DNA from 3 places in the Psychrobacillus sp. MER TA 171 genome. Region 1 is predicted to be linked to each of the others. Evidence: riboswitches for the same ligand, from Rfam matches in the RefSeq annotation. Region 1 holds a riboswitch; each other region holds the start of a gene.
The links. Region 1 has a riboswitch for lysine ahead of M3627_RS16530 (Na+/H+ antiporter NhaC family protein). Riboswitches for the same ligand answer to the same signal wherever they lie in the genome.
Positions count from the first base shown of each region.

Region 1 (10,363 bases):
ATCGATGTTCAAAATGGAATGTTTCAAGAAGGAAATGTCGTCTTTAATGGTGAAGGATTACTAAAAAAAATAGATGATTTAATAAAAGAAGCACGATTAACTGAGACATCAGTTTTTTATATCCAACATAATGCACCTGCTGGAAAACCATTAGAATCGGGAACAGATGGGTGGAAGATCCATTCAAAAATTGCACCTGAAGATGAAGATATATTAATACAAAAAGCAACTCCAGATTCATTTTTAAATACATCTTTAGATGAAGAGTTAAAAAAAAGACGGATTGAACATTTATACATTACTGGGATTCAAACGGAACTTTGTGTAGATACAACATGTAGAAGGGCATTTAGTATGGGATATAAGGTGACTTTAGTTTCGGATACACATAGTACCTGGGATTCTAATGAGTTGACAGCACAACAAATTATAAATCATCATAATAGTGCCTTGAATTGGTTTGCAGATGTTTATTCGAGTAGCGAGATTAAATTCAACTGATTTTGACATAACCATCCGAATAAACAAGCGGATGAGTCTGGGGATAAAGGGGATTAATATGAATATAGAACCTAAAAGGAAGGTCTGGGGGAAAGGTTCAGTAGTAATTATTGTACTTATTATAACTTTCATAACTTGGTATTATCCATTATCGTTTTTTAGCCTCTATCAAAGCGTAACATATCATCCTGATTCGAATACTCATAATGGCAAAACCTACGAAGAAGAGATTGGCGAGTTTAAAGCTGCCTATGAGGAGGATCTAAAAAAGGATTTAGAAACTGATAATTACAATCCTACGGTAAATCGTACTCAATTTATTCTTCCAATTTTTGAACAAGAATGGCTAATCGGCACGGACTCTAAAACAATTGACAAAGATAAACTGGATCGAATGCTTTTCGATGTACAACAGGCAAGAAATACCCTATTACACCTTGTCACTGAAGGAGATTATTCCAGAGAAGAAAGGGGATACCTGGTTGATAGTATAAATAATTTCCTGAACTTGGAAGATTATATTAGATTTATTAGAAACGGCAAATATTTTTCGAGAAGTGATTTGCAAAGGATGTTAAGTAATTTACAAGGATATTTCTGGGCAAGTTTTAATATCTATACCACCGTTTTTTATGATGAATCTCATAAATGAAATTTTGAAGCAATTGGTTACAATTGTTTAATAAGCGTCGCTGTTCTAATTTAACCAACGGGTAGCTTTAGTATAAAGCCATATCAATGTAAAATGAGCCAGGAAAATATCCTAGCTCATTTTTTATGTGTATTTTAAATAAACCTTAACCTTTAACATAGCCTTTTTTAATTAAATTTGGCTAGGTTAAAGTTAATGGTTGATTTTGACTAACAATCCTTTTTTTTAGTGACTGTAAACATTAAGATAGAAATATTCAAACGGCTATTAAGAACATAAATAGATTATGAAACTGGGGTTGGTGATAGTTTTTCAGCTTTATTTTTGAGAGTAAATTAATTAGCACGTTTATCGTTGCTAAAGCTGTTCCCGTTTATTGATTGGAGCACCAGACGGCGACTCCTACGGGATGGGTGAAGGCTTATCGCTCACCCCGAGGAAAGCGTCCAGCTGGAGCGGAAATCGAATTCTACTTTGGTGATTATAAGATTTCTTTGCATTATAAATCATCCTCCCCTTTAACTAAGCTTTTTTTATTTCTTATCAATATATAAAAATTCCCAAATCACATTAGTGACTAGGGAAAAGTAATTTAGTTATTCATATCCTGAATTCCAGGGCTATGCTCATTTGGCATATCAGGCATTAAAGGTACCGGAAATCCTTTTGGAGGATCAACTACGGAAAGTGTGCCGTCGTTACGACTCGGGCTCTGACCTTGGAATATTTCGCCTATGCGAGTTGGGTCCAGCCTAAAGTTGAATTGTGCATTATGGTATCCCATCTCTACATATTTTCTGCATTCTGGATATTTATTTATATCGTAGTTTGGTACAGGGAATAGCTTGCCCCAATCCACGCCTAACGTTTCTAAAGCTTTAGCAAATGCGTTTTGGTGAGCATTATCTCGAACTATAAGAAAAGCTAGGGTCTCTCTGAACGTTTTGTTAGAACTCATTTCATAAATACGTGTTTTTTGAAGCACACCTGTTGACTCAAGGACAAGGTTATTTAGCAAATCGGCGATCAGGTTTCCATGAGAATATACCCAAGATCCGTTCCAAGGGTTCCCTGCTGCATCAAACGGAATAGATGCCTGTGCGCCAATGATGAAATGGTGTGGGTTCGCATGTCTCGTAGCATCATTTAGCGGTGCATTGTCTACTCCAGCATTACCTGGAATAGCTGACTCACCAGAATTATTTAGAAGTTGATTGATTGTGTTTTGTACTAGCTCTACATGTGCGATTTCCTCTAGGAAAATTCCGCGGAGTAGATCTCTAAACTGAGTGTCTTTCCCTCGGAAATTCGAGCTTTGAAAAAAGAATTGCATCATAGTTCTCATCTCACCATAATGGCCACCTAGTATTTCTTGTAATACTCTCGCTGCTTCCGGATCTGGACGGTCAGGCATAATAGGATTTATTAGTTCCTCTTTATAGTAATACATGCTAGTTCCTCTTTTCTGGATTCAAATTAGATTATACTTTCGTACATGTTTTATGTTGTACTAATAATGGCGGTTTATTCCTGTACTAAAGATTTTCATTGAAAGATATCTGGGTTTATATAAACTAAGGAGGAAGACAATATTATTGTTTTGCGGAAGGAAATAATGGGGAGATATAAAGAAGTAAATGCGGAAGCTAAAAAGTATAGATTTAATAAAATAGTAAAACACAAAATAATAGAAAACTCCTTTCTTAAGGATGCACCACAAGATTACATAGATTCTTTAGTGGAAGTTGGATATGGTGCAGTGTCAGATGGTTATTTTATGTTCTATTCAGGCTAATTGAGGCTGAGAAAATCTATGATACTTCGGTAAATCCAAAAATTAAACACATATTATTATTCGGAGATAATTTTACAGGGGACGCGATGGGATTTTTACCTCATGAAGATTGGGCAAGGCAATAGTTGAAATTTGGCACGAGGACTTATACATTTGGCAGAGAGAAGAAAGTTCTTTTAGCGATATAGTAAAAAAAGCTTTCGCGAAGGAACTTTAAAATTTAGCGCAACAGTTTGAGTAATTATCGCAACACTTACAGAGAAAAGCGCAACACTTTGAGATTATCTGCAACACATCTGCAACACTTTATTTTCCCGCAACAGTTCGAGTAATATGCGCAACACTATAGCTCGTACCTGCAACACTTACCTAGAAAAGCGCAACACTTTGAGATTATCTGCAACACATAGGCACTTTCCATCAACTCATTTTTTTGTCTGTTTGATGAGGGAAATGATATGATAATTAGTAATAACGAAGAGGTGGTTTAATGATAAAAATTGGGTTAACTGGTTGGGGGGATCATCCAGATCTTTATGTTTCTTCGCCTAGGGAGAAGCTGCAGGATTATAGTGCACATTTTCCGATTGTCGAGTTGGATGCATCGTTTTATGCGATTCAGCCGCAGCGAAATATAGAAAAGTGGATTCGGGAGACACCTGATAATTTTCAGTTTATCGTGAAAGCCTATCAAGGGATGACAGGGCATTTGAGAGGGGAGAATCCTTTTAAGTCTCCAGAGGAAATGTTTGAAAGCTATCGTCAGATGCTTGGGCCGCTTAAGGATGCGGGGAAGCTTGCGATGGTGCTTGTTCAGTTTCCACCTTGGTTTGAGTGTGAGAAGGATAATGTGCAATATATGAGAAGAATTCGAGAGGAGCTAAAGGATTTTGAGGTGGTCATTGAGTTTCGCCACCAGTCCTGGTATCTTCCGGAGTATAAGGATTCGACTCTTCAATTTTTAAAGGATAATCATTTTCACCATAGTGTCTGCGATGAGCCACAAAATGGTGAAGGGAGTATACCTGTAGTGCCGGTTGCTACTTCTGATAAAGTGTTGGTCCGTCTACATGGGAGAAACTTTTATGGGTGGAAGAATCCAGGGAACAACGAAAAGTGGAGAGAAGTCCGCTATTTATATGATTATAATGAGCAGGAGCTTGCTTATATTCAGTCAGTTTGTGAGGTTTTATCTAAACAGGCTTCCGAGGTGCTTGTTGTATTCAATAATAACTCTGGTGGTCATGCGGCTAAAAATGCTAAAGCCTTTCAGCAAATGCTTAATATAGAATTTGATGGACTTGCGCCTAAGCAATTAAATCTTTTCGAAGGGGATTTTTAAATGGAATGGTTTTTATTAGTACTGAGCGGGCTTTTTTCAGGGACGATCGGTGCACTAGTGGGATTAGGAGGCGGGGTTATTTTAGTACCAGCCGTGCTATTCCTTGGTACGACGCTGGATTTGATTCCTAATATTACGCCTCAGAGTGTTGTAGGTTTATCTGTTGTTATGATGATTTTTATTGGTCTGTCTTCTACGCTTTCTTATATGAAGTCTAAGACGGTGGATTTTAAAAGTGGATTTATATTTTTTATAGGAAGTATCCCGGGAACCATTTTAGGTGCTTGGGTAAACAAAGGATTAGATCTCCCTTCGTTTAACCTATACTTTGGTATATTGCTTGTCATTTTATCCGTTCTTTTGCTAGTTCGTAAATATTTGAAGCCCGTTCAATGGTTTGTCAAGCATGGCAAGAAGCGTACCTTTGAGGATGGGGAAAATACATATGTATATGGATATCCAGTCTGGTTTGCACTAGCTTTAACCTTTTTTATAGGTTTTGCTTCCGGGTTGTTTGGAATTGGTGGAGGCTCGATGATTGTGCCGGCCATGATTCTATTATTTCTGTTTCCGCCCCATGTGGCAGTCGGAACGTCTATGTTTATGGTCTTTTTATCGTCTATTGTGAACTCTGCTACACATATATCTTTAGGAAACGTACCATGGCTATATACCATTCCTGTCATCCCTGCCGCCTATATTGGTGCTAAGATAGGTGCTAAGCTCAATAAAAAGCTAAACTCGGAAACGCTTGTGACAGCACTTAGAATAGTACTGCTATTGCTAGGAATAAGATCTATTATAGATGGGCTATTTTAATAAAGGCGAGCGATAGCCCGCATAAAAAAGAGGTGAGAAAGCTGAGAGAGACCATTCATATTTATCATACAAATGATTTGCATAGTCATTTAGAAAATTGGCCGTCTATCCATCACTTTCTCTCTGAAAGACGTAAAAAGCATGCAAGCGATTCCTCTCTGATATTAGATATCGGTGATCATGTGGATCGCTCGAATATATACACAGAGGGGACACTTGGGAAGGGGAACGTGAAGCTCTTAAATGAAGCCCGATATGATTATGCAACGATTGGAAACAATGAAGGAATCACATTGAGTCACGAAGAATTGGATTCATTATATGAACAGGCTAAATTCGAGGTCATAGTTTCCAATTTTACGGATTTGGAAGGGAATATCCCTAGGTGGGTGAAGCCTTATAAAATTCATCAGACGGCCTCTGGAATACGAATTGGGATTATAGCTGCTACTGCGGATTATAGTGTTTATTATGAAAAGCTTGGGTGGAGATTGCAGGATCCTCTTCCTAGACTGCAGGCAGTTGCTGATCAGATTTCTCCTCATGTCGATGTCCTTATTTGTATGTCTCATTTAGGAAAGTCTAAGGATGAAGAGCTATGTGAGCTGATACCGTCTCTGGACTTAATTTTAGGAGCACACACGCATCATTTGTTCGAGGAAGGGAAAATGGTTGGGAATACATTGCAGGCCGCTACAGGGAAATTTGGGATGTATGTGGGCTATGTGAGTCTTGAATATGACCATTCCATGAAAAGAGTTGTTTCTAAACAGGCTGTTGTCTACCCTACAGACGAGTTGCCAGTCCCTCAAAATGCAGGACACACGATGGAAAATTGGGAGCGAATCGGTAAAGAAAAGCTATCTTATCCTGTTTTTACAAGCAATTCCTTGTTAAAAAAAGAGTGGTTCAATGGGTCTGAGTTAGCGAATTTCTTTGGAAAGGCATTGCTAGCATACACGAATGCAGATTGTGCCATGTTTCCTGCAGGAATTTTCTTAAAGGATTTACCGGAGGGACCTGTCACTGCTTGGGATCTACATCAATGCCTGCCTCACCCCATTAATCCATGTATCGTTACATTAAGTGGAGCTGAGCTGCTAGAGGTGATGGAGCTTTCAAAAAACGAAAAATGGCCAAATTTAGAAGTGAAGGGTCTCGGATTTCGTGGTAAGTATTTAGGGGCTATTTTATTTGAACAGGTTGAACAAGATATGCATGGGCAGCTTTTGATTAAAGGTGAGCCATTAACGCTACATCAAACGTACCGACTGGCGACGCTAGACATGTTTACTTTTGGATTTTTCTTTCCTTCCTTTAAGACCGCGAAGAAACAATATATTATGCCAGAAACTATTCGGGACGTTATAAAATGGTATGGAATAAAGGAAGAGCATAAATGTAGGGCATAATAGACCTCCTCGTTACATAAAAGTAATGAGGAGGTTTTTTCGTTGTTTTATCGCAAAAAGAAGAAGCGTTTCATATTTTTTAGCACTCAACGCAAATTAGCCATCTTTTTAACATGCTTTTTATTGTCAGTGGCTTGGGTATTCTATTATATAAATGCGCAACTAACTCCCACTTACTTACAATATGCTGAAGTGCAAACGAACAAGATTGCATCTATGGTAATAAGTAAGGCGATTAACTCGCGTACGGCAAATGTTCTAGATGTAAACGATATTATTGAAGAGGTTCCTTCGGATAGCAAAAATATGGTCACAACCAAATTCAATACAGAAATTATTAACCGAGTGCTATCTGATACAAATAGTTTAGTACAATCCCATTTAGAACAGGCTGAACAAGGGAATTTATCAAGTCTTCCTTACTTGGATGATATTGAGTATGATAAGCAAACAATGGAAGACCAAGGTGGAGTCGTATTTTTTGTTCCGATGGGGCAAGCAACGAATATACCTTTGATCGGGAACTTAGGTCCAAAAATACCTATTCGATTCCACGTGATCGGAAACGTTCAGTCAAATGTGGTGCCTACTATTACCGAGTTCGGTATTAATAATGCGTATGTAGAAATTAGTATCCACATTAAGGTGAATGTACAAATCATCGTCCCGCTTGCTAGTAAAATGAGTGTAGTGGAACAGAATATACCAGTAGCCATGGGTCTAGTTCAAGGGCAGGTTCCTCACATTTATACAGGTGGGGATGGGTCGGCTGCTCCATCGGTGGAGGTACCTATACCGTTACCGGAAGATTAAAAAAACTTCATTTTTCTTAAATTACTGTTAGAATAGATAAAAATGAATAATAAATAGGTAGAGGCCGCATTGCTTAATAGTATGTTACGGGAGGGTGACTCCAAGGATCGTAATAGAAAGGAAGTTTTGCCGAAACTAAGTATGTCTAGTCAAGGATGCTTAGTTGGGGTTATTTTGAACAAGAATAACACTGTCATGTATATGGGGACATATAGATGGGGAGCTACAAAAGTGAAACAAAGTGTTATAACTAAAATTTCATGTATAAGCCAACCTATAAAATACTATAGGTTGGCTTTTCTATTTTCAAGGAGGAACAGTTTTGGAGAATACAATTTTTTCGTTAGTGCCACCGCTATTGGCAATCATCATGGTTTTATTGACAAAAAGGGTCTTGTTATCGTTAGGAGCAGGTATTCTTTCTGCAGCCTTACTAGTAGAGGAATTTAGCCCTGTTGGATCTTTGTTAATGTTATGGAATTCCTTTAAAATCTCTTTTTGGGATGGGGGTTTAAATGTATATAACATATATATTTTATTGTTCATTCTCTTGTTAGGTGTAGTTACTGCTTTTGTCAGCCTGTCAGGAGGAAGCACAGCTTTCGCTAATTGGGCGATCAAGCGAATTAAAACGAAAAGAGGCTCTAAACTATTAACAGCCTTTTTAGGAATCATTATTTTTGTGGACGATTATTTTAATGCATTAGCAGTAGGGCAAATTGCAAGACCAATTACGGATTCGCATAAGGTTTCTCGTGCAAAGCTAGCCTATTTCATCGATTCTACATCAGCACCGATATGTGTAATCTCACCAGTTTCTAGCTGGGGAGCATTTTTGATAAGCCAGCTAGGTGTTATTTTCACAACACATGCTGTAACAGAATATACTCCGCTAGAAGCTTTTATCACAATGGCGCCTATGAACTTCTATGTAATAGCTACTTTGGCGATCGTATTCTTTACGGCTTGGACAGATTTTGATTTATTTGAGATGAAGAAGCATGAAAAGCGTGCGAAGGAAACAGGAGTATTATTTGATCCTAATAAAACTAATCCGGGAGATATGGATGGAGATTTTCCTGACAATCAGTATGGGAAAGTGATCGATTTATTACTTCCAATCATCTCTCTAGTAGTGGTGACGTTAGGGTTGATGTTCTGGACGGGCTATCAGTTGTCCGGAGGAAGTTTAGATATATTTGTCATCTTTGAAAATACAGATGTTCCTTTTTCATTATTTATAGCTGGATTGGTAGCAAGTATTTTAGCTTTCCTGTTATACGCTCGCCAATTCAAGGTTAACCCAAATGCTAACATGAGCTACGTGTGGAAGGCTTTACGTACAGGCATTCAATCTATGCTTCCTGCCATTTTGATTCTTGTATTCGCATGGGCATTATCTTACCTTATTACAGCCTTAGAAACAGGTGCATTCCTTGCAACGATTGTTACAGAAAATAATATCCCAGTAGGTATTATTCCAGTATTACTGTTTGTGCTGACTGCTTTTATGGCCTTTGCTACAGGTTCATCCTGGGGTTCGTTTGGTATCTTGCTTCCGATTGGTGCAAGCATTATTATGGCAATCGATCCTCAGCTATTGCTACCAGTATTAGCAGCAGTATTGGCAGGAGCAGTTTTCGGAGACCATTGTTCACCGATTTCGGACACTACGATCATGTCGGCTACGGGAGCTGGAGTTAATGTCATTGATCATGTGATGACACAGCTGCCTTATGCAATAACTAGTGCGATAATAGCTGCAATCGGATACTTAGTATTAGGATTGACAGGCTCTGTCATGATAGGATTAATAACAGTAGTAGGAATCCTCATTCTATTATTTGGGTTTTGGACCCTTAGTAATAAAAGTGGGAACAAGTATTCTATTTAGCTTTTTTAGAAGGTTGTTTGAATTCAAATAATATGGTACATTGACAACAGTGAAGTCAGATTATTTGAAATGGGGGATGGAATCGTGACATCATGTAAGCCACCAAAAGAACAACATGAGCGCAAGCCTGAATGGCTCAAAATAAAGCTAAATACGAATGAAGATTATAAAGGCTTAAAAAAATTAATGCGCGAAAACAATCTAAATACTGTGTGTGAAGAGGCAAGATGCCCTAATATTCATGAGTGCTGGGGATCTCGTCGTACTGCTACATTTATGATTCTTGGAGCAATTTGTACAAGAGCATGTCGCTTCTGTGCTGTAAAAACTGGCCTTCCAAATGAATTAGATTTAGCTGAGCCAGAACGTGTGGCAGATTCAGTTGTTATTATGAATCTTAAGCATGCGGTAGTGACGGCTGTAGCAAGGGATGACTTAAAAGATGGCGGCTCAGAGGTTTTTGCAGAAACGATCCGTGCAATTCGAAGAAAAAATCCTTTTACTACAATTGAAGTTCTTCCATCGGATATGGGGGGCATTGAGCAAAACATCCGTAACATTATGGATGCGAAGCCAGATATCCTGAATCATAATATTGAAACGGTACGTCGATTAACTCCTAGAGTTAGAGCACGTGCACAATATGACCGTTCTTTAGAATTATTAAAGCGTGCAAAGGAAATGCAACCAAGCATTCCTACAAAGTCTTCGTTAATGCTAGGTTTAGGGGAAACGTTTGAAGAAATCATTGAGGTTATGGATGATTTACGTGCAAATAACGTTGATATTATGACTATTGGTCAATATTTGCAGCCTACGAAAAAACATTTAAAGGTTCAAAAATATTATTCTCCAGCTGAGTTTGGAGAATTGCGTAAGATAGCAATGAGTAAGGGTTTTTCACATTGTGAGGCAGGCCCGCTTGTAAGAAGTAGCTATCATGCAGATGAGCAAGTTAATGCTGCTGCGAAGCAAAGACAGCAACAAGGTGAGGAATTACTAGCTGTTCAAGAGTAATAGCTAATGGATGGTGAATGTATGATAATAGCAGAAGGCTTCACTTATGAAGTAATAGAAGATTACCGTGATGCGTTTAAAGAGGAAGCTTTTTTGGAGCGTTACAGCGAAATTTTAA
Region 1 is NZ_JAMAWN010000022.1:44,992-55,354, reverse strand. Features, by position in the region: gene M3627_RS16570 (cysteine hydrolase family protein) at 1-501, shown strand, start outside; gene M3627_RS16565 (hypothetical protein) at 560-1,153, shown strand; gene M3627_RS16560 (manganese catalase family protein) at 1,746-2,603, opposite strand; gene M3627_RS16555 (hypothetical protein) at 2,769-2,948, shown strand; gene M3627_RS16550 (DUF72 domain-containing protein) at 3,439-4,290, shown strand; gene M3627_RS16545 (sulfite exporter TauE/SafE family protein) at 4,291-5,109, shown strand; gene M3627_RS16540 (bifunctional metallophosphatase/5'-nucleotidase) at 5,142-6,521, shown strand; gene yunB (sporulation protein YunB) at 6,564-7,334, shown strand; lysine riboswitch at 7,385-7,568, shown strand; gene M3627_RS16530 (Na+/H+ antiporter NhaC family protein) at 7,657-9,228, shown strand; gene lipA (lipoyl synthase) at 9,298-10,245, shown strand; gene M3627_RS16520 (YutD family protein) at 10,267-10,363, shown strand, end outside.

Region 2 (10,363 bases), on a different contig from region 1:
TACATAGATTTGATAATTTATCCAATGTATATATTACCAATATACTATTTTATTGAATTTTATTCTAGATAAAAAGATGAAATGCTACTAACATCCTAGAGTCTATTTCCGCGTTCTTTTTAGGAATTCTCTCGTCCGTTCCTGTAAAGGATGATTAAAAATTTGATCCGGGGGACCTTCCTCTGCAATGACCCCCTTGTCCATGAAGACTATTCGATCCGAGACTTCTTTCGCAAATTCCATTTCATGCGTAACAATCAACATAGTAAGACCAGTATTCGCAAGCTCCTTCATAACTTTTAATACCTCGCCGACCATTTCTGGATCAAGTGCCGATGTAGGCTCATCAAACAACATTACATCAGGCTCCATAGACAAAGCTCGTGCAATAGCTACTCTTTGCTTTTGTCCACCAGATAATTGCTTTGGCTTAGCATTGACGTAGCCATCCATGCCCACCACCTTTAAATATCTCATCGCAATTTTTTCGGCTTCTTCCTTTGAACGCTTTAATACCTTTACCTGTCCGACTGAACAGTTGCTTAATACATTATGATTATTAAACAAATTAAACTGCTGAAATACCATGCCAAGCTTTGTCCTATAGGAATTGATATCATGCTTATTGTCTAAAATATTATTTCCTTTATAAATAATTTGTCCTCCACTAGGCTTTTCCAATAAATTAACACATCGCAGAAGTGTTGACTTACCCGATCCTGAAGAGCCTATGATACATACAACCTCGCCTTTTTTTACAGAGAAATTTATATCTTTTAAAACTTCATGTGCTCCAAAGGATTTACTTAAATGCTGAATATCAATTACGTGTTCCATATTTGCTCCTCCTTTATTTACTTGTTTTCATAAGGACCTTTTGGCAGTACAGCCATTTGCATAGGCTGACCAATGACTGTGTAGTTTTCGGGTCCATCTAGTTTCTTTTCAAAATGTCGTAAGATTAATGTAACAGCAAACGTCATGATGAAGTATAAAATACAAGCTACAAAGAATGACTCAAAATATCTGAAGTTGTTTCCAGCTACAGACTTCGTTTGGAAATATAATTCCGTTACCCCTATCACATTTAAAACAGAGGTATCTTTAATATTAATGATGAATTGGTTGCCGGTTGCTGGAAGTATGTTACGGATAACCTGGGGTAACACAACATATAGCATCGTTTGTATATGATTCATCCCTATCGCTTGTGATGCCTCAAATTGTCCCTTATCAATTGAAATGACTCCCCCACGAACAATTTCAGCCATATATGCTCCCGTATTAATAGATACAATAAAAATTGCTGCTAGTAAACGATCCATGTCTAACCCAAAGGCCAGTGATGATCCATAAAAGATGACCATGGCTTGGACGATCATTGGTGTCCCTCGGAAGAATTCTATATAGATGGATAGAATAAGATTAACCAGCTTTAAAAAATATCTACTTACCCTCTTTTCAGGTAGTGGGATGGTCCTAATAACGCCTGCTAATAATCCAATGATTGCTCCTACAATAGTTCCTATAATAGAAATCAACAGGGTTACTCCTGCTCCACGCAAAAACATCGGCCAGTTATTGGTAATAATGGAGATAATCCATTCTAAACTCATTGTCTTCCTCCTTACACATTCTGTTGCCTTGAACATCCACTAACCAAGTGAAGTAAGTACTTTAAAAAATGAAACGGCTGCTTTTATTAGCAGCCGTTAGTATACTTATTCTGCAGCTGGTTGACTGGAAATAGCATTATCCATAATTTCTTGACGTTCTTCTTCTGAAATTCCTGCTAATATTTCATTTATTTTATCTGTTAAATCGCTACCTTTTTTCAATCCTACTGCAACAGCTGTTTCTTCTTCATCTGCAATAAATCCTTCTTCGAATTCAACCATGCTGAAGTTATCATTTGCAGAGGAAGCACTAATTCCTTCAGGACGTTCAGATACATAACCGTCGATCATGCCGGATTCCAGTGCTACACGCATTGCTGGAAAATTATCTGATGCAGGCTGTTTTTTTACACCTTTAATTTGATCTATCACTCCGTAGTGGGAAGTATTTAATTGGCCTGTAACTTTTGCTCCATTAAAGTCTTGAATGGAAGTGGCATCCTCAAATTTTCCGCCCTTTTTTACAACCATAACAAAGTTGGAAGTATAATAGTTTTCAGAGAAATCGATTGTTTTTTTACGCTCTGCTGTTGGTGACATTCCAGCAATAATTGCATCAATCTTACCCGAAGTTAAAGCTGGAACTAGACCGTCCCATTCGGTTTTAACAATTACCAGTTCTTTACCTAAGCCTTCTGCAATTTTTTTAGCAATTTCTACATCGTATCCACCAGCATACTCTGCGTTACCGTCCAATTTTACTCCACCGTTTTTGTCATCCATTTGAGTCCAGTTAAAGGGTGCATATCCTGCCTCTAGTCCTACTGTAAATGTATCTTGGGCAGATGCTGATCCAACGCTTCCCTCCTCTTTAGTTCCACAAGCAGCAAGCAATAAAAAAATGGATAGTAAAAATGTGAATGTAAATAGTCTCTTTTTCATCTCTAGTAATCTCCTTTTTTAAAGTTATTATATGTATGCAACCATACAAAAAGGACAACCGTACAAAAAAAGACTTGAGGTAGACTCAGGTCATAATGTATGGTTGCCCTAAATCCTCTACTTTTCCCAATGAGATAGCACACCATTATAAACCGGGACGTTTATAATGGACAGTCCTGCAATTCTTCACTGCAGACCCAGCATGTAATAATGAGTTTATTACAAGCTTCGGCGACATTTCCTTCTCCTTAGTATCTAAGCTTCTCAAGCTCCTCTAAGGACTGTTAAATATCGCGCCTCTACCTCACTTATAAAAGCGAGGTTATATTCAATTAGTTGTTCATAGTCTACAATAGAGATTTTCATCTGTCAACAAACATTCTATTGATTAATCAAAATATTACTATTTTTTAAACTTCATCATTCTAAATAGAAACGAACAATCTTATTTAAAAAATGAACCTATAATACGGGGAATAAATAAGAAAAAATCTGCTAAAGTAAATGTATTTTCCACTTTGTCAAAGACATCCATTTTCGACTTTTCGTTCGGTTTGTAGGTCGTTACTGTATCGCCTTGAATTGGCTCCACCCCATCATAGAAACTTATACGTATAGAATGGCAGTTCACATAATCAGACGAATCCATCACCTGAAAATGTATATGAGGCTCAGAGGAGTTTCCAGAATTTCCACAAAGGCCAATTGTTTGCCCCTGCTTCACCGCGTCTCCTTCTTTTACTACTATAGAATGTTGTTTGAAATGCGCAAGCAAGCTATATTCTCTATTTTCATGCTCCAAAATGACATAGTTTCCGGCTGGTTCTTTTTCATTCATTTCTCCGGGAATATTATCTACAATATCATTTATAACCTTTACTACCTTACCGTCTGCTGGCGCAACTACCTCTTTATCAAAAGCATTGTAACTTTCATTGAGTAATCTATTATCCTTATGCGTCTGACCATTCTTCATCTTCACTAAATCATATGCATAGCGCTGAGATTCATAAACGTAATGATAGTTAAGAAATTCATTCGTCCCACCCCAGAAAACAAACCATTCTTCTTTAATAGGCATTATATATTTATTTTTGGTGTAACGTTGATCGCTTTTGGGGAAGGTTACATAAGGTTTTAATACTATGCCCTGGATGTAGTTAGCCGTATCAAAGGTTACACTAACTATTCTCTCCTTATTGTTATCTAACCATAAATACTGAGTTGAATAACCAATCTCGGTATTTTTAATCATTTGGTAGCTTTCAACCTCCTGATTAAAGGTAATGGCTAAATCAACAAATTGGTCCAGTGATACTAGCTCTTTAAATTCTTTGACGCATTGGTTATAAATTTCTTCATGGTTTCCATATAGGAATACTTCTCCAAAATTTTTGGGCGATATAAATTTCTCTACATTCATGGATCTGTTTACCTCCAATTTATAACATTGTAAGTATTTATCATCTAATACGGAAAAAGATAACTAAGGTTTCACTTAATATCAAAAAGTAAAGGAAACGAGAGAGTAGACCGTTTTCTTTTTGCAGACTTTATTTAATTCTTTTTTGTTTTGTTGATATCGAAGGAAAAGTTTCACATGGAACATAAACAGAAATGAAAATAGCCTACATCTACACTTTGAAGGGCAGACATAGGCCGTAAGCTAAAAGAGTGGAAATGACAACACTTACGTCGTCATTCCCACCCTAAATCAATTATTTTTGTATAAACATTTGAGTCCAATAGTTTCCGTCTTTCACGTAACCTACCCCAATATGAGTATAGTTTTTGTTTAAGATATTGGCTCTATGTCCTTCACTATTCATCCAAGCTTTAACTACTGCTTTCGCAGTCGTTTGACCTTGTGCGATATTTTCTCCTGCTGATTTATAGCTAATTCCAAAATTCTTCATCATTGTAAATGGAGTTCCATAAACAGGACTTGTATGGCTAAAATATTTTTGATCGTGCATATCTTGTGATTTATATTGTGCCACTCTTCCTAGCTCCCAGTCATAGCTTAAAGGAGACAGGCCAGCATTTGCTCTTTCCACATTTACAAGTTTAATTACATCTTGTTCAATGTTATAAGAATCTTTTGTCGGAACATTAATTTTTTGTCCTGGATAAATAAGATTTGGATTTTCTAACTGAGGATTTTTCTCAATTAATTCTGAAACTCCGGTTTGTGTTTTTACTGCTATTTTCCAAAGAGAATCTCCTGATACAACGGTATAGGTATTAGCTGCAAATGCAGTTAGTGGTAATAATAAAGAAATTGCGACTGCTACTGCAGCAACTTTTAATTTAGTTTTAAACAAGGTAATCTTCCTTTCTTTTTTTACTCTATTAATATAGTAAAATAAAAAAGTCCTATAAATCATCCCTTAATAATTGGATGTAATTTTACAGTTAGATTACAAAGAGAAACAAATAGAAGAGAAAGCTTGATAGTACGGGAAAAATAACTGGTTCAAAGGTAACACTTTTGAAATATTCAAGGAGGAAAATTCCTCTAAAGTCAAATTCTTTTTATAATTTTTCTGTTTTTTTAAAGGTTGAGTTAAGTCTACTGTCCTATACAACAATGAGTGTTTAAGATATATTAAAAATAGGTGATTATATGAATATTAAAAATTATTTAAACGACGAACGTTTCCTCTCTGGAACAACTAAGAAAGACCCTACTGCCTGGGAAGAGAACAATATGGCCTTACACATCTGTGAAAATCCATTACACATACTAGAAAATCGCAAGAAATTAGCAGACCAGCTCAATTGCAGTTTAGAAGATTTTGTTTGTGCCAATCAAACCCATAGTGCAAATTTCTATAAAGTGACCGCGATTGATAAAGGACATGGAGCAACGCTTTTGGAAACCGCTATTAAAGACACAGACGCTCTTTACACATTTGAACCAAACCTATTATTATGCAGTTTTACAGCAGATTGCGTACCAGTCATCTTTTATAATGAAATTAATGGACTTATTGGAGTCATTCACTCTGGTTGGCAAGGAACCATCAAGGAAATTACAAGTCAGCTATTTGAGCATCTGAAAACACACGAACAATGTAACCCTGCTGATTTTCACGTACAAATAGGCACTGCACTAAGCCAAGAAAAATTTGAAGTGGATGAGGATGTCTACACAAAATTTAAGAACCTAGGGTATGCAGATGACTTTATGTATTACAGAAAAGAAACAGGTAAATATCATATCGATAACCAATTGACTGTTCAAAAGCAGTGTGAACTGGCTGGTATACCGCCTGAACAGATTTCGATAGATCGCACATGTACTTTCTTAAGTCCAGATGGCTTCTCTTACCGAGAGGATAGAAATACTGGGAGACATTTAAGTTTTATAATGAGGAAGAAGTAACTTTCTAAAATAGGTTGTAATCTCTTTAATCAATTACTCAAGCTTCATTTAAAAAGCCCGATTCTGTGAAGAACCGGGCTGTTTTTTTAAGTAAAGTATTCAAATTTTGCATTAGGAAAGAACTTTTCCATATAACTATATAGATGCTCTTTGATGTCTTCCTCTTCTTCTTTTTGATAAATATATTTTCCTATACCATACTTCCCCCATTTTATTCTTCGGGATTCTTCGTCCAGTTCAAGCTTAGTCATTGGGTAGTTTTTTTCGATCACCTTTTTAGCAGGCTTCGTAAAACGATGCTGGATGAATTCAAAGGTAATATCATCTCGTGCATCCTTTGGAAGCTCTGCATCTAATCGTTCAAACATATGATAATACCCCTCTTTCCAGCCTTCATGAAGATATATAGGAGCGACAATAAACCCAAGTGGATATCCTGCTCTTGCAACCTTCCCTGCAGCCTCAATCCTCTTGTCTAATGGAGAAGTACCAGGCTCAAAATTTTTAATCACATAATCCGCATTTACACTAAAGCGAAATCTGGTCTTTCCATTATGCTTCGCATCTAATAAATGATCTACAAAGTGAAATTTCGTCACGAATCGCAGTCTACCGAATTCCGATTTACCAAAATGTTCAATCGCTCTTTTTAAGGTATGAGTTAAATGGTCTATTCCCACAATGTCAGAGGTACAGGATGCTTCGAATCTTGTGATCTCCGGTGCACGTTCTTCCATATACTTATCAGCTGCTCCGAGAATTTCCTCTACATTCACATATGTACGGATATAAGGTTTGGTTCCCATGGTTGTTTGTAAATAGCAATAATGGCAATGTCCCATACAACCAGTAGCAAAAGGAATGGCATATTCCGCAGAAGGCTTAGAGGAATCAAATTTCAGGGTTTTTCTGATTCCTACAACTAGCGTAGACTTAGCTATGCGGTATTTTTGAAAGTCATTATCTCCAGGAAGGTTACGTATTTGGTTATGAGAGGTCGTATAATGAATTTCTTTCCCCATCTTCTCAAACTTTTCTTTCAGTTCTCTACCTAGTGGATAATCAAGTGCCTTAGGCTCAAAATACACAAGCTGAGGTGTAAAAGGTTTTCTCATGTTCAACCTCCATTATTGAAAATAGTGACGATACGCTTGCTCTGCTTCATAGGCGCTTGTATAAATAGCCAAATCAGCTGTTAAAGGATAATACGTTTCATAAACAAAAACAGCCAGTCCATCCGGGTTATCTGGATCATTTACTACTGCCGCTGATTGAACGTTAGCGACACTTTGGATATGGGGGTTCCGATAAAAAACGTAAACAATATCTCCTGCTGTATAATCTTCCATTTGCTTCTCTCACACTCCTAGCTTTTTCACTAGCTTGGCTTTTCTAAAAGAATTTATGTAATAAATACAATTGAAAAAACCATATCCGATAAATCGAATATGGTTTAGTTATTGAAATCAAAATCATAATTTCTTTAAAAGACCCTTTAACATATTAAGTACAAAGAAATTTGTGATTCACTACATATATTGCGGTAATCAAGAAATTTTTTAATCCTTATTTCATTCAGACAGGCCATCCCTTAGAAAAAATAAATAGGAGAATTTTAAAAAAGTATAAGTTCTACATTTATATTCGGTTAACTAAACATATGCTTTAGTAAACCTAAGAAAAAAGGAGCTGCCCATTGATTATATATGTCGTTAATAATGGAGATACGCTTTGGGAAATTGCTAATCGGTACCAAATAGATATAAATGCGATTTTACAAGCGAACCAATTACCTGACCCAAATACTCTATTGGTTGGTCAATCGCTTATTATTCCTATTTATGGAGTCTATCATACAGTTCAAACTGGCGAAACTCTTTGGTCAATCGCACAACAGTATGGTATAACGGAACAAACTATTCTTCTTTCTAACAGACTAGCAAATCCAAATCTTTTATATCCTGGTGAGCGAATTTTTATTCCTCCTATCATTCATGTTGTGCAACCTGGTGAAACACTACGACAAATTGCTAGCCTTTATGGAACAACTATTCAAGCACTTATTAATCAAAATAAAATACAAACGCCTGGCCTCCTATATCCAGGAACACAACTAATCATTCCTAGAGTCAAGCCATTAGTCGAAGTGAACGCCTATACCTATCAGAAAGAAGAGGATGCCGTCCAGACGGTAAACAGTCTTCAATCTCTACTCACCTATATTAGTCCCTTTGCTTACAAGCTTACAGAAAGTGGTGATTTAGAGCCCTTACAGGACGAACTGTTAATAGAAGCAGCTGTTACCGACAATATTGTACCAATGATGGTGATCACCAATTTTTCATCTACTGAGGCTGGAACTAATCTCATGCATGTCATTTTCTCTAATCCAGATATATTAAAGAAATTGATGACAAACGTTCTTCAGATTATGGAGGATAAGGGTTATAGAGGATTGAATATTGACCTGGAAAACGTATTACCAGAAGACAGAGATGCTTATACCTCCTTTCTCCAGCTAGCAGTCGATACACTTCATCCTAAAGGGTACTTTGTTTCTACTGCAGTGGCTCCTAAAGTTAGCGAGACTCAATCCGGCTTGCTATATGAAGCACATGATTATGAAGCACATGGAAGAATTGCAGACTTTGTGATCCTAATGACGTATGAATGGGGTTGGCGCGGTGCATCTCCTCAAGCGATTTCCCCCGTCAATCAAATGAAAAAGGTAGTAGAATATGCTTTAACTGTTATTCCTGCAGACAAACTATTTTTAGGCTTTCAAATATATGCAAGAGACTGGAGAATTCCTCATGAAGCTGGACAAATTGCAGAGACCTTTAGCCCACAGGATGCAATTACATTGGCTACCCAATACGGAGCAAGAATACAGTTTGATACAGTGGCTCAATCACCTTTTTTTAATTACACAGATGAGCAGGGACAAAAACATGAGGTTTGGTTTGAGGATGCTCGAAGTGCTCAGGCTAAATTTAATTTAGTCAAACAATATCGTTTGCGAGGCATTAGTTATTGGGTGTTAGGTTATTCCTTCCCTCAAAACTGGGTATTGTTAGATGATAACTTTGTAGTAAAGAAAATAAAAGATTAAAGTCTATCTCTTATTTACATGTTGAGTGACTATAAATAAAGAAAAAAACCTACCATCATTTGAAGATGGTAGGTTCTTGATGATTTATAAAATATCGCTTATACAATATCGTCTATAACTTCACTAACGTCTTCCAAAGGTTCCATGTTCTCTGCTACCTTTTGGTCTATTTTTAGTCGAAGCGTTTCTGCTGTTTCTGCATGTACACCCTTAAGTAGCTCTGGGTTGTTCATAAGAGACATACCGTAAGATGGAATCATCTCTTTGATCTTTGGCTCCCACTCCGTTATATGATCTGGGAAGCATCGTTTAAGAACGTCCAACATAACTGGTACTGCAGTAGAGGCACCTGGAGAAGCACCTAATAAGGCCGCAATGGAACCGTCCTCTGCAGTGATAACTTCTGTACCAAATTGAAGAGTTCCTTTTCCTCCAGCTTCTGTGTCCTTAATCACTTGTACACGTTGGCCTGCTACAACCAAGTCCCAATCCTCTGCTTTAGCATCTGGGATAAAGATTCGTAGCTCTTCCAGGCGTTGTTCTTTAGACAGCATTACCTGTTGGACCAAATATTTTGTTAGAGACATCTCTTTGGCACCTGCAGCTAGCATTGTAAAGAGATTATGTGGCTTAACAGAAGTTACTAAATCCATCATCGATCCAGTTTTTAGGAACTTCGGTGAGAAACCAGCGAAAGGTCCAAATAGTAGTGATTTTTTATTGTCAATAAAGCGAGTATCCAAATGAGGTACAGACATTGGTGGAGCTCCAACAGCAGCTTTACCATATACCTTAGCATGATGCTTCGCAACTATTTCAGGATTGTTACAAACCATGAATATACCGCTTACTGGGAAGCCACCGATATGTTTTCCTTCAGGAATACCCGATTTTTGTAGGAGATGTAGACTTCCGCCTCCACCACCAACAAAGACGAATTTCGCTGTATGGTTCTCGATTTTGCCTTCTGCAAGGTTCTTCACTTTTACTTCCCATTTGCCATCTTGAGTACGGTTTAAATTCTCTACACTAGACTTATAATTCACTTTAACATCTTTAGTCTTTAAGTGATCGAATAACATACGAGTCAATGCACCAAAGTTAACATCTGTACCAGTGTCAATTTTAGTTGCAGCGATCGCTTCATTAGCGGTACGGTTTTCCATGATTAATGGAATCCATTCTTTTAACTGTGCTGGATCATCAGAGAATTCCATTCCTTCAAATAATGGATTTTGGGTCATCGCTTCAAAGCGCTTCTTCAAGAACTCCACGTTTTCTGTTCCTTGAACCATACTCATATGA
Region 2 is NZ_JAMAWN010000010.1:129,673-140,035, forward strand. Features, by position in the region: gene M3627_RS11460 (amino acid ABC transporter ATP-binding protein) at 103-837, opposite strand; gene M3627_RS11465 (amino acid ABC transporter permease) at 855-1,616, opposite strand; gene M3627_RS11470 (transporter substrate-binding domain-containing protein) at 1,722-2,558, opposite strand; lysine riboswitch at 2,686-2,868, opposite strand; gene M3627_RS11475 (M23 family metallopeptidase) at 3,004-3,981, opposite strand; gene safA (SafA/ExsA family spore coat assembly protein) at 4,277-4,945, opposite strand; gene pgeF (peptidoglycan editing factor PgeF) at 5,185-5,946, shown strand; gene splB (spore photoproduct lyase) at 6,033-7,061, opposite strand; gene M3627_RS11495 (transcriptional regulator SplA domain-containing protein) at 7,074-7,295, opposite strand; gene M3627_RS11500 (glycoside hydrolase family 18 protein) at 7,643-9,058, shown strand; gene M3627_RS11505 (malate:quinone oxidoreductase) at 9,157-10,363, opposite strand, start outside.
Region 2: it holds a riboswitch for lysine, as region 1 does, so the genes downstream of both, M3627_RS11470 (transporter substrate-binding domain-containing protein) here and M3627_RS16530 (Na+/H+ antiporter NhaC family protein) in region 1, are expected to answer to the same signal.

Region 3 (10,363 bases), on a different contig from region 1:
TTTGCAATAATGGGTAATGTGTGCAACCAAGGATAACCGTATCAAAATGCTCTGATTTTAAGGGTTGCAAGGCTTCAAAAACCATTTTTCTCGCAAAGTCACCCTCATATTCATTACTCTCAACAATTGGAACAAAAGTAGGGCATGCAAGCGGAATGATTTTACTAGAAGTATTCAGAGCTGCAATCGCTTTTTCATAAGCCCCACTTTTAATTGTACCGCTTGTACCTAACACTACAATTTCATTTTTTTTCGTTGCTTTAATAGCCGCTCTTGCTCCCGGGAAAATAACACCTATCACTGGGAAAGGCATTTTCTTACTCAAGGAGTTTAGAGCTACTGCTGTCGCAGTATTACATGCTATTACAAGCATTTTAATTTTCATTTTAGACAAGGCAATTGCCATTTGCCATGTAAATTTACGAACTTCTTCACTAGTTCTAGGTCCATAAGGACATCTAGCTGTATCACCAATATAAATAATTTCTTCGTTTGGGAGTAGATGCATAATTTCTTTTGCAACTGTCAAACCTCCCACACCAGAGTCTATCACACCGATTGGGGCTTTCACGTCAATTCCTCAGTTCTTTTTCATCTCAAGATGTAATTTTGCTAATAAAGTTGATAATGTTTGTGCTTCATCTTGGTCAAACTGTTTCAGCACATCTTTTAAGTATTGCTGTCGTTTGTCAATTACCTCTTCGATGATACGCTCGCCTTCTTTTAATAAATGTATTCGTACAACTCGACGATCTTGCTCGTCTCTTACTCGCTGTACTAGTTCACTTCTTTCCATCCGGTCAATTAAGTCCGTAGTGGTACTAAAAGCTAAATACATTTTATTAGATAAATCCCCGATTGTCATGTCTCCAATCTCGAAAAGCCACTGAAGAGCTACAAACTGGGGAGGCGTTATCGTATAAGAATTTAAGATTTGTCGCCCTCTTTGTTTGATAATCCCTGAAATATGCCGAAGTTCTTTTTCTAAAAAAGCAACATCTTCGTGGTTAAGTTCCACTTGGTTCTTTTCTTCTGCCATGAATCTCACTCCTCAAAACAATACGTCCTCTTATTATTGTGACTTGTTCTGAGGAAAATGGCAAGGATTCAAATCAATTCAATGATAATTCGCCTAGTCTTAATAGTTCAACAATTGCTTGAGATCTACCAGATACGCCTAATTTTTGTATCGTGTTAGATATATGGTTTCGAACTGTTTTTTCACTAATAGACAGCTGAATTGAAATGTCTTTTGTAGAATTGTCTTCTACTAATAATTGAAATATTTGACGCTCTCTGCTCGTCAAAATTGATCTTTGCTGATTACCATCGTACAATGCCATAGCCCCCTATCCACTCTCCTACTAACGTATGTAGCAAAGGGATGGTAGGTGACGGCTAGTAAATACTCTTTTGAAAAACTTCTTTTTCTTGTTCGGTCCATTTTGCAGATTTTCCCGTTTTCTTATCAATTTGTACGATACTGCCTCTTCCAGTAAACACTATATCTCCTTTTGTATTCTTTGCCATGTAATGGATATCAACCGAAGAACTACCAACTGAATTGGCTTTTACATAAATGTGGAGCTTCTCATCAAAAAATACCTGTTTCTGATAATCACATTGTAGATCAGCAACTACTGGTATCTTTTCTCCTTTAGGATTAAGCCAATCATTCATAAGCATAACCTTTTTAAAGTATTCAATACGAGCATATTCAAAGTAAGTGAATGGTACGGTATTGTTTAAGTGCCCATACATATCTGTTTCTGAAAAACGCACACTGACCTCCGTATAAAAAGAAAATCCCTTTTCCCACGCTTCTAAGTCTTCTATGTATCCTGCTCTCATATAATAATCCCCTTTATATTTAGAATAGATATTCATTTAAAAATGAATAATCATTCATTTATTATATCAGAAAATTAAAAATCCATCTAACAAATTATTAGTGAAAGGAATACACATTTCATCCGGTTTCTTTGTCGTATTTTGACGAACGGACCATACTTGAAAAAAGCCTTAAACATCGCCGGGAACTTTCCAACAAGAAAAGCGCAAGCGCCTATCTCTGCCCCGACAGGCAAATGGAGAAAAGCGAGGAGGCAGTTCCTCAGCCACCGGAGCTTTTATCCATTTGACCCCGAGGGGCAAGGCGGTGGAGCTAGACATCCAGAAAAGCGCAAGCGCCTGTCACTGCCCCGACAGGCAAATGGAGAAATGTGAGGAGGCAGTACTTCGCCACCGGAGCTTTTATCCATTTGACCCCGAGGGGCAAGGCGGTGGAGCTAGACATCCAGAAAAGCGCAAGCGCCTGTCACTGCCCCGACAGGCAAATGGAGAAAAGCGAGGAGGCAGTTCCTCAGCCACCGGAGCTTTTATCCATTTGACCCCGAGGGGCAAGGCAGTGGAGCTAGACATCCAGAAAAGCGCAAGCGCCTGTCACTGCCCCGACAGGCAAATGGGGAAAAGCGAGGAGGCAGTTCCTCAGCCACCGGAGCTTTTATCCATTTGACCCCGAGGGGCAAGGCGGTGGAGCTAGACATCCAGAAAAGCGCACCGCCTGTCACTGCCCCGACAGGCAAATGGGGAAAAGCGAGGAGGCAGTTCCTCAGCCACCGGAGCTTTTATCCATTTGACCCCGAGGGGCAAGGCGGTGGAGCTAGACATCAATTTATCCACAGGTTCAGTATTTTGTAATTTCCTAAACAATAAAAAAAAGCTCAGAATTTGCATTCTGAGCTTTAACATATTTATTAGTCTACCATGTTGTCGCTTCCGAAGAAGTTTCTAAACATTTGAACTGTAGTATCACGGTTTAATGCAGCGATAGAAGTTGTAAGTGGAATACCTTTTGGACATGCAACTACACAGTTTTGTGCGTTACCACAGTTTGCAAGGCCTCCATCTCCCATGATCGCATTTAAACGCTCGTCTTTATTCATAGCTCCAGTTGGATGCGCATTGAACAAACGAACTTGTGAAAGCGGAGCTGGTCCGATAAATGAAGCATTATCATTTACGTTTGGACAAGCCTCTAAACATACACCACAAGTCATACATTTAGACAATTCATAAGCCCATTGACGTTTACGCTCTGGCATACGTGGACCTTCTCCAAGGTCATAAGAACCATCAATTGGAACCCATGCTTTAACTTTTTTCAAAGCGTCAAACATACGGCTTCTATCTACTTGAAGGTCACGTACGACAGGGAAAGTGCTCATAGGTGCTAATGTAATCGGTTGAGTCAATTGATCAATAAGTGTTGAACAAGATTGACGTGGACGACCATTAATAACCATTGAACATGCACCACATACTTCCTCTAAGCAGTTCATGTCCCATGTTACAGGAGTAGTAGCTTTACCATCTGTGTTAACTGGTCTTTGACGAATTTCCATTAATGCAGAAATTACATTCATATTTGGACGCCAATTTACTTCGAATTTTTCCCAATAGGGTTTGGATTCAGGAGTATCTTGACGGTAAATTTCTATTTGAACCTTTTTGGTTTCTGTTGCCGTCACCATGATTATTTTGCTCCTTTCGATGATGAGTAATCACGTTTACGAGGAGCAACAAGAGATATATCAATATCTTCATAATGAATAATTGGAGCCCCTGTAGCTGGATCAAACTTAGCCATAGTAGTTTTCATGAATTCTTCGTCATTACGTTCTGGGAAATCAGGTTTGTAATGTGCTCCACGGCTTTCATTACGTTGAAGTGCTCCTAACGTGATAACACGTGCTAAGTATAACATATTTTTCAATTGACGAGTAAATGATGCGCCTTGGTTTGACCAGCGTTGCGTATCATCCATGTTAATGTTTTCGTATCTTTCCATTAACTCTTGAATTTTTCTGTCAGTTTCCTCTAGCTTGTCGTTGTAGCGAACTACTGTTACGTTATCAGTCATCCACTCACCTAGCTCTTTATGTAAAAGGTAAGCGTTTTCTGTACCTTTCATAGCTAGTGTTTGCTCCCATTTCTCTTGCTCAAGCTTCACTTCATTTTCATAAATAGAATCATCTAAGTCTTCTGCATGAGTGGAAAGCCCTTTCATGTATTTAACAGCATTAGGACCAGCCACGCTTCCACCAAATACAGCTGAAAGTAATGAGTTAGCTCCTAAACGGTTAGCTCCATGTTGAGAATAGTCACATTCGCCAGCAGCAAATAGACCAGGGATGTTCGTCATTTGATCATAATCTACCCATAATCCACCCATTGAATAATGAACAGCAGGGAAAATTTTCATAGGAACTTTACGAGGGTCGTCCCCAGTAAATTTCTCGTAGATTTCAATGATTCCACCAAGTTTTACGTCTAATTCATGTGGATCTTTATGAGAAAGATCTAGATATACCATGTTTTCGCCGTTAATACCTAATTTTTGATTAACGCAAACGTCAAAGATTTCACGAGTCGCGATATCACGTGGTACTAGGTTACCGTAAGCAGGATACTTTTCTTCTAGGAAATACCAAGGTTTACCGTCTTTGTACGTCCAAATACGACCACCCTCACCACGAGCTGATTCTGACATCAGACGAAGCTTGTCATCTCCAGGAATTGCCGTTGGGTGAATTTGGATGAATTCTCCGTTTGCATAGTAAGCGCCTTGTTGATAAACGATACTTGCAGCAGATCCTGTATTAATAATAGAGTTAGTTGTTTTACCAAAAATGATCCCAGGACCACCAGTAGCCATGATTACAGCGTCTCCACGGAAAGCACGGATTTCTGATGAGTTAAGGTTTTGCGCTTTAATACCGCGACAAGTTCCTTCATTGTCTTTAATAATACCTAGGAATTCCCATCCTTCGTATTTTGTTACTAGACCTTCTACTTCAAAGCGACGAACTTGTTCGTCAAGCGCATAAAGTAGCTGTTGACCAGTTGTTGCACCAGCAAATGCTGTACGGTGCATTAAAGTTCCTCCGAAACGACGGAAATCTAATAGACCTTCTGGTGTACGGTTGAACATAACTCCCATACGGTCAAACAAATGAATGATTCCTGGAGCAGCGTCTGCCATTGCCTTAACAGGAGGTTGGTTTGCTAAAAAGTCTCCACCATAAACAGTATCATCTAAATGAACTGCAGGTGAATCCCCTTCACCTTTTGTATTTACAGCCCCGTTAATACCGCCTTGTGCACATACAGAGTGTGAGCGTTTAACAGGAACTAATGAGAATAGATCTACTTGTGTGCCTTCTTCGGCAGCTTTCATTGTTGCCATTAATCCGGCTAATCCACCGCCGACAACAATAAGTTTATTTTTTGCCATGCTATTTCACTCCTTAAATTTATAGTAGCTTAGGTGTAGAAGGGTCTTATACGAATGCTAAAAGTGCTTGTACACCAACTACAGATAACGCTAAGAAGATTACTAATGTTACATAAGTTGAAATTCTTTGAGATTTTGGTGATTGAGTGATTCCCCAGCTTACAAGGAATGACCAGATACCGTTAGCTAAATGGAAGGTTGCAGAAATTACACCTACAATATAAAAAGCTAACATCCATGGGTTTGATAAAATTTCATTCATCATGTTAAAGTTAACTTCCTTAGCTCCAATTGCAGCTTGGAAACGTGTTTCAAATACATGCCATGCGATAAACACAACAAGGAATATTCCAGTAAAACGTTGTAAAATAAACAACCAGTTTCTTAGAGTACCGTATCTGTTAGGATTGTACTTAACAGTAAATGCAATATAGATACCATAGAATGCATGGAACAACAAAGGAATATAAATTACAAACACTTCCAGCATTAGTCTAAAAGGTAGACTCTCCATGAAATGTGATGCCGTGTTAAAGGCTTCTTCACCTCTTGTAGCAAAATGGTTTACTACTAAATGTTGCGCCAGAAATAATCCAACTGGAATAATACCAAGTAAAGAATGTAATCGACGCATGAAAAATTCGCGATCTTTCGACAAAACAGTAACCCCCCTCAAATTTCCAATTAGCGATGATTAAACTATTGTAATAGAATAATAAATCATCACATGTTCACACCTTCTTGTTACGAATTTATGACATATCCATTGTACTCTCAACATTTTAGAGCGTCAAGGTATGTTTCCTGATTTTGTTCATCTTTCTGACACTCACCTATATAATGATTAGTTTATTTTTTCACAAAGTATTCTCTCCCAGTGAAAATATTTTATGCTAGAATAGATTATAGTTTTTATTTATCTTTGGAAAGAAGGGTTGCTGTTTGAATGAAAGAGAACATTCACATGTAACTTCCTTTGGATATGAAATAATAAGAGATCACGTGCTCACTTCTATTCTCGGAAAACATGAAAAAGAAATATTGTACTGGGCAGGTAAGGACCTTGCACGAAAGTTTCCACTCTATTCAATGGAAGAAGCCATCTCTTTCTTCCAAGAGGCTGGCTGGGGAAGGCTTGAGTTAGATAAAACATCAAAAGATTCGGCCTATTACACGCTAGAAACATACAATCTTCCTCAAAGTGGAATTAATAGATGTCACCGATTAGAGGCTGGCTTTCTTGCAGAGCAGAAGCAAAAAATAGATGGCTATGAAACTGAATGCTATGATGAGTTTGTAAAAAAAACTGGGTTGGTCACCTTCCATATTAAATGGGACTTAAAAAGTAAACGCTAAAGATACATAAAGAGGAGGATGGAGCAATTTCCATCTTCCTCTCTTTTTTTAATAAAGCTTTGTTAAAGTTATTGGTTGATTTTGACTAACAATTCTTTTAATAGTGACTTTAAACATAAACAAAGGAACTTTCAAATGGCTATTAAGAACATAAATAGATTGTGAAATTGGGGTTGGTGACAGTTTTAAGCTTTGTTTATGCGAGTAAATTTATAAGCACTTATCCATGCATTAAAGCTGTTCCCATTAATTCATTGAAGCACCAGACGGCGATTCCTACGGGATGAGTGAGACAGATAAGCCATCACAACCACGCGCGATTGCTGTGGGTGGTGGCTTATCGCTTACCCCGAGGAAAGCGTCAGGCTGGGGCGAAAAATCAATTCTACTCTCTGATTTAAGATTTCTTAGTATCATAAATCAACCCTGCCCTTTAACATAGCCTATAATTATTACTTAATTTATAGCCAAATCAAATTCATCATGGAGTGCATTCGCTGCTTGAATCATATTGCCTTGAGGCACTACAACTGAAACCTTTATTTCTGAGGTACTAACCATTTTAACTGGTATGTTTTCCTTGCTTAATCGGTCGAACATTTGTGCAGCGACACCAGGATTAGATACCATCCCTGAACCTACAATAGATACCTTAGCTAAACCCACCTCAAAATCCGCAAAGGTAAAACCTAGATTCTGTTTCGTTTTCTCTAAAACGTGAATTGCTTCCGAAAGAGATTCTTTTTTTATAGAAAAGGAAACGGTAGGCTTCATTCCTTCGACAATCGACTGAACAATAATATCTACATCAATATGGTTATTGGCAAGGGTAGTAAATATGGAAGCGAGTGAACCATTAAAAGGCACTGTATACTCAATCGTTAAACGTACTATATCTGATTCAAAAGCTACCCCTCGTACTACTAAATTATTCTCCACATCTACTTCCTCCTTTAAAATGGTTCCTTCCGTTTCTTCATAGCTTGAACGTACTCGTAATGGAATCTTATAGTTTTTTGCGAATTCCACTGCTCTTGGGTGCAGCACTCCAGCTCCTAAATGAGCTAACTCCAGCATCTCATCATATTCTAGCTGTTCTAGTTTTCTTGCATGAGATACGTAGCGTGGATCTGACGTATAAACACCATCTACATCCGTATAAATATCACAAATGTCTGCTCCGATAGCTGCAGCTATGGCGACGGCTGTAGTGTCTGACCCTCCTCTCCCTAAAGTAGTAATCTCCCCTAATTCCGACATACCTTGAAAGCCGGCCACAATTACTACTCGATTAGCGATTAAATGCTCATTTATCTTCTGGCCATCCAATTGCTTAATTTTTGAATTTCTATGTACTTCATCCGTAACTATCCCTGCTTGCCAACCTGTTAAAGAGAGCGTCTCTACTCCAAGTGCATTTAACTGAATAGCTAGTAAGGACATAGTGACTTGTTCTCCTGTAGCAAGCAACATATCCATTTCTCTTTTTGTTGGATTGTTAGTGATTTTACTAGCCATTTCCGCTAAGTCATCTGTTGTTTTTCCCATTGCAGATACAACTACGACGATATCATGTCCTTTCTCCTTTTCTAGTTGTACCCTTTTTGCTACGTTACCAATTAACTCTATGGAGCCTACAGAGGTTCCACCAAATTTCATCACAATTTTACTCATTAACCTATCTCCCCTTTATCTCCTTGAGCGGACAACAAGAAAAGCGCAAGCGCCTATCCCTGCCCTGAGGGGCAAGGCTGCTTGCGCTAGACATCAACTTATCCACAGGTTCATAATCTTATAATTTCCTAAACAATAAAAAAAGCTTTCCACATATTTGCGGAAAGCTAACTCTTCTCATACACGGTCAACAATGATTGCCCATGTGAGATAGCCCTCCAGAATATATATATTCTGACAGTCCTGCATCTCTTAAATACAGAACCAACATAGGAAAGGAAAAGCTTTTCTATGTTTCGGCGAACAACCCTTTCTTAATCGGTCGTAGGATCTTTCATCCTCACGATTAGTACTCTTGCAATTCGCACCTCTACCTTCACTGTTTGAATAGTGAATATTAAATTGTTTTAAAGATAACATAAGATTATTCAGAAGACAATAAATTTTTCTGAAAATGAGCCATTAGATTATCGGCTAATTTACTAGGGAGTCCAGATTCTATTAGTTCTTCTCGTGATGCAGCTTGCATTCGTTTGAGGGAGCCAAAATGCTTAAGAAGCATTTTCTTCCGTTTTGGACCTATTCCTTCAATTCCATCTAACGAGGAGGCAATTGTATGTTTCCCTCTCTGTTGTCGATGGAAAGTAATTGCAAATCGATGGACCTCATCTTGAATTCTTTGAAGAAGATAGAATGCTTCACTTGTTCTTTTCATCGGGATAATCGCTAATGGGTCACCATATAACAAGGAGGATGTTTGATGTTTGGCATCTTTTGCTAGTCCTGCAATTGGAATATCTAAGCCAAGTTCATCCTCTATAATTTCTCTCGCTGCTTCTATTTGTCCTTTACCTCCATCAATAATGATTAAATCAGGTAGAGGCAATCTCTCTTTTAGCACACGAGTGTAACGTCTACGAACGACCTCACGCATCGCGCCATAGTCATCATGCTTTGCTGCAGTTTTCGTTTTATACTTCCGATAGTCTTTTTTGTATGCTCTGCCATCAACGAATACAACCATGGCAGAAACCGCATCGGTACCGTGAATATGAGAATTATCAAAGGCCTCAATTCTGCTTGGCATAGCAATTCCCATAAGACTACCTAGTTCTTCTAATGCCCCTACAGTTCGTTCCTCTTGTCGTTCAATCAAGTGGAACTTTTCTTTCAAAGCTATCGCAGCATTTTTTTGCGCTAAATCCACTAGGTTCTTTTTGGAACCCTTTTGAGGAATAATAACCTTCATTTCCAACAACTCAGAGGCTAACTCTAAATCAGTCGTATTAGGTACAAATATTTCCTTTGGTTTAATATGCTCTGGTTTGGAGTAGAACTGACCTAAAAAGGTAAGAAATTCTTCCTCCGGGTCACGGTAAATTGGGAAAAGAGAAACATCTCTTTCTATCAACTTTCCTTGACGTACAAAAAACACTTGGACACACATCCATCCCTTATCTACTGTGTATCCGAAAATATCACGATTTGTGAAATCATTCATCGTCATTTTTTGTTTTTCCATCACTTGATCAATATGTGCTATTTGATCGCGGTACTCTTTTGCACGTTCAAACTCCAGCTGTTCTGCTGCTGCATTCATTTTTTCAGTTAGCTCTTTCTTGACCGCTGCATGGCCACCGTTTAAAAAACTAGAGATTCCATGAATAATTTCGGTGTATGTTTCCTCTTCAATTTCTTTTACGCAAGGGGCAAGGCATTGTCCGATATGGTAATACAAGCAAACTTGGCTAGGTAGCTTTTGACACTTTCTTAATGGATATAATCTATCCAGTAATTTTTTTGTTTCATGAGCAGAATGAGAATTTGGATATGGTCCAAAATATTTACCCTTATCCTTTTTTACTTGTCTCGTAATGATGAGCTTAGGATTCTTTTCTGCAGTAATTTTTATATATGGATACGTTTTATCATCCTTAAGCATGACATTGTATTTTGGGTCATGCTTTTTAATGAGATGGAGTTCTAGAATTAGTGCCTCTAACTCGGATGATGTAACGATATATTCGAAGTCGACTA
Region 3 is NZ_JAMAWN010000005.1:82,035-92,397, reverse strand. Features, by position in the region: gene racE (glutamate racemase) at 1-571, opposite strand, end outside; gene M3627_RS06895 (MarR family winged helix-turn-helix transcriptional regulator) at 581-1,039, opposite strand; gene M3627_RS06890 (helix-turn-helix domain-containing protein) at 1,113-1,337, opposite strand; gene M3627_RS06885 (acyl-CoA thioesterase) at 1,399-1,851, opposite strand; gene M3627_RS06880 (hypothetical protein) at 1,983-2,141, shown strand; gene M3627_RS06875 (hypothetical protein) at 2,159-2,515, shown strand; gene M3627_RS06870 (hypothetical protein) at 2,533-2,700, shown strand; gene sdhB (succinate dehydrogenase iron-sulfur subunit) at 2,757-3,533, opposite strand; gene sdhA (succinate dehydrogenase flavoprotein subunit) at 3,536-5,296, opposite strand; gene M3627_RS06855 (succinate dehydrogenase cytochrome b558 subunit) at 5,343-5,954, opposite strand; gene M3627_RS06850 (YslB family protein) at 6,239-6,652, shown strand; gene M3627_RS06845 (aspartate kinase) at 7,109-8,326, opposite strand; lysine riboswitch at 8,530-8,707, opposite strand; gene uvrC (excinuclease ABC subunit UvrC) at 8,751-10,363, opposite strand, start outside.
Region 3: it holds a riboswitch for lysine, as region 1 does, so the genes downstream of both, M3627_RS06845 (aspartate kinase) here and M3627_RS16530 (Na+/H+ antiporter NhaC family protein) in region 1, are expected to answer to the same signal.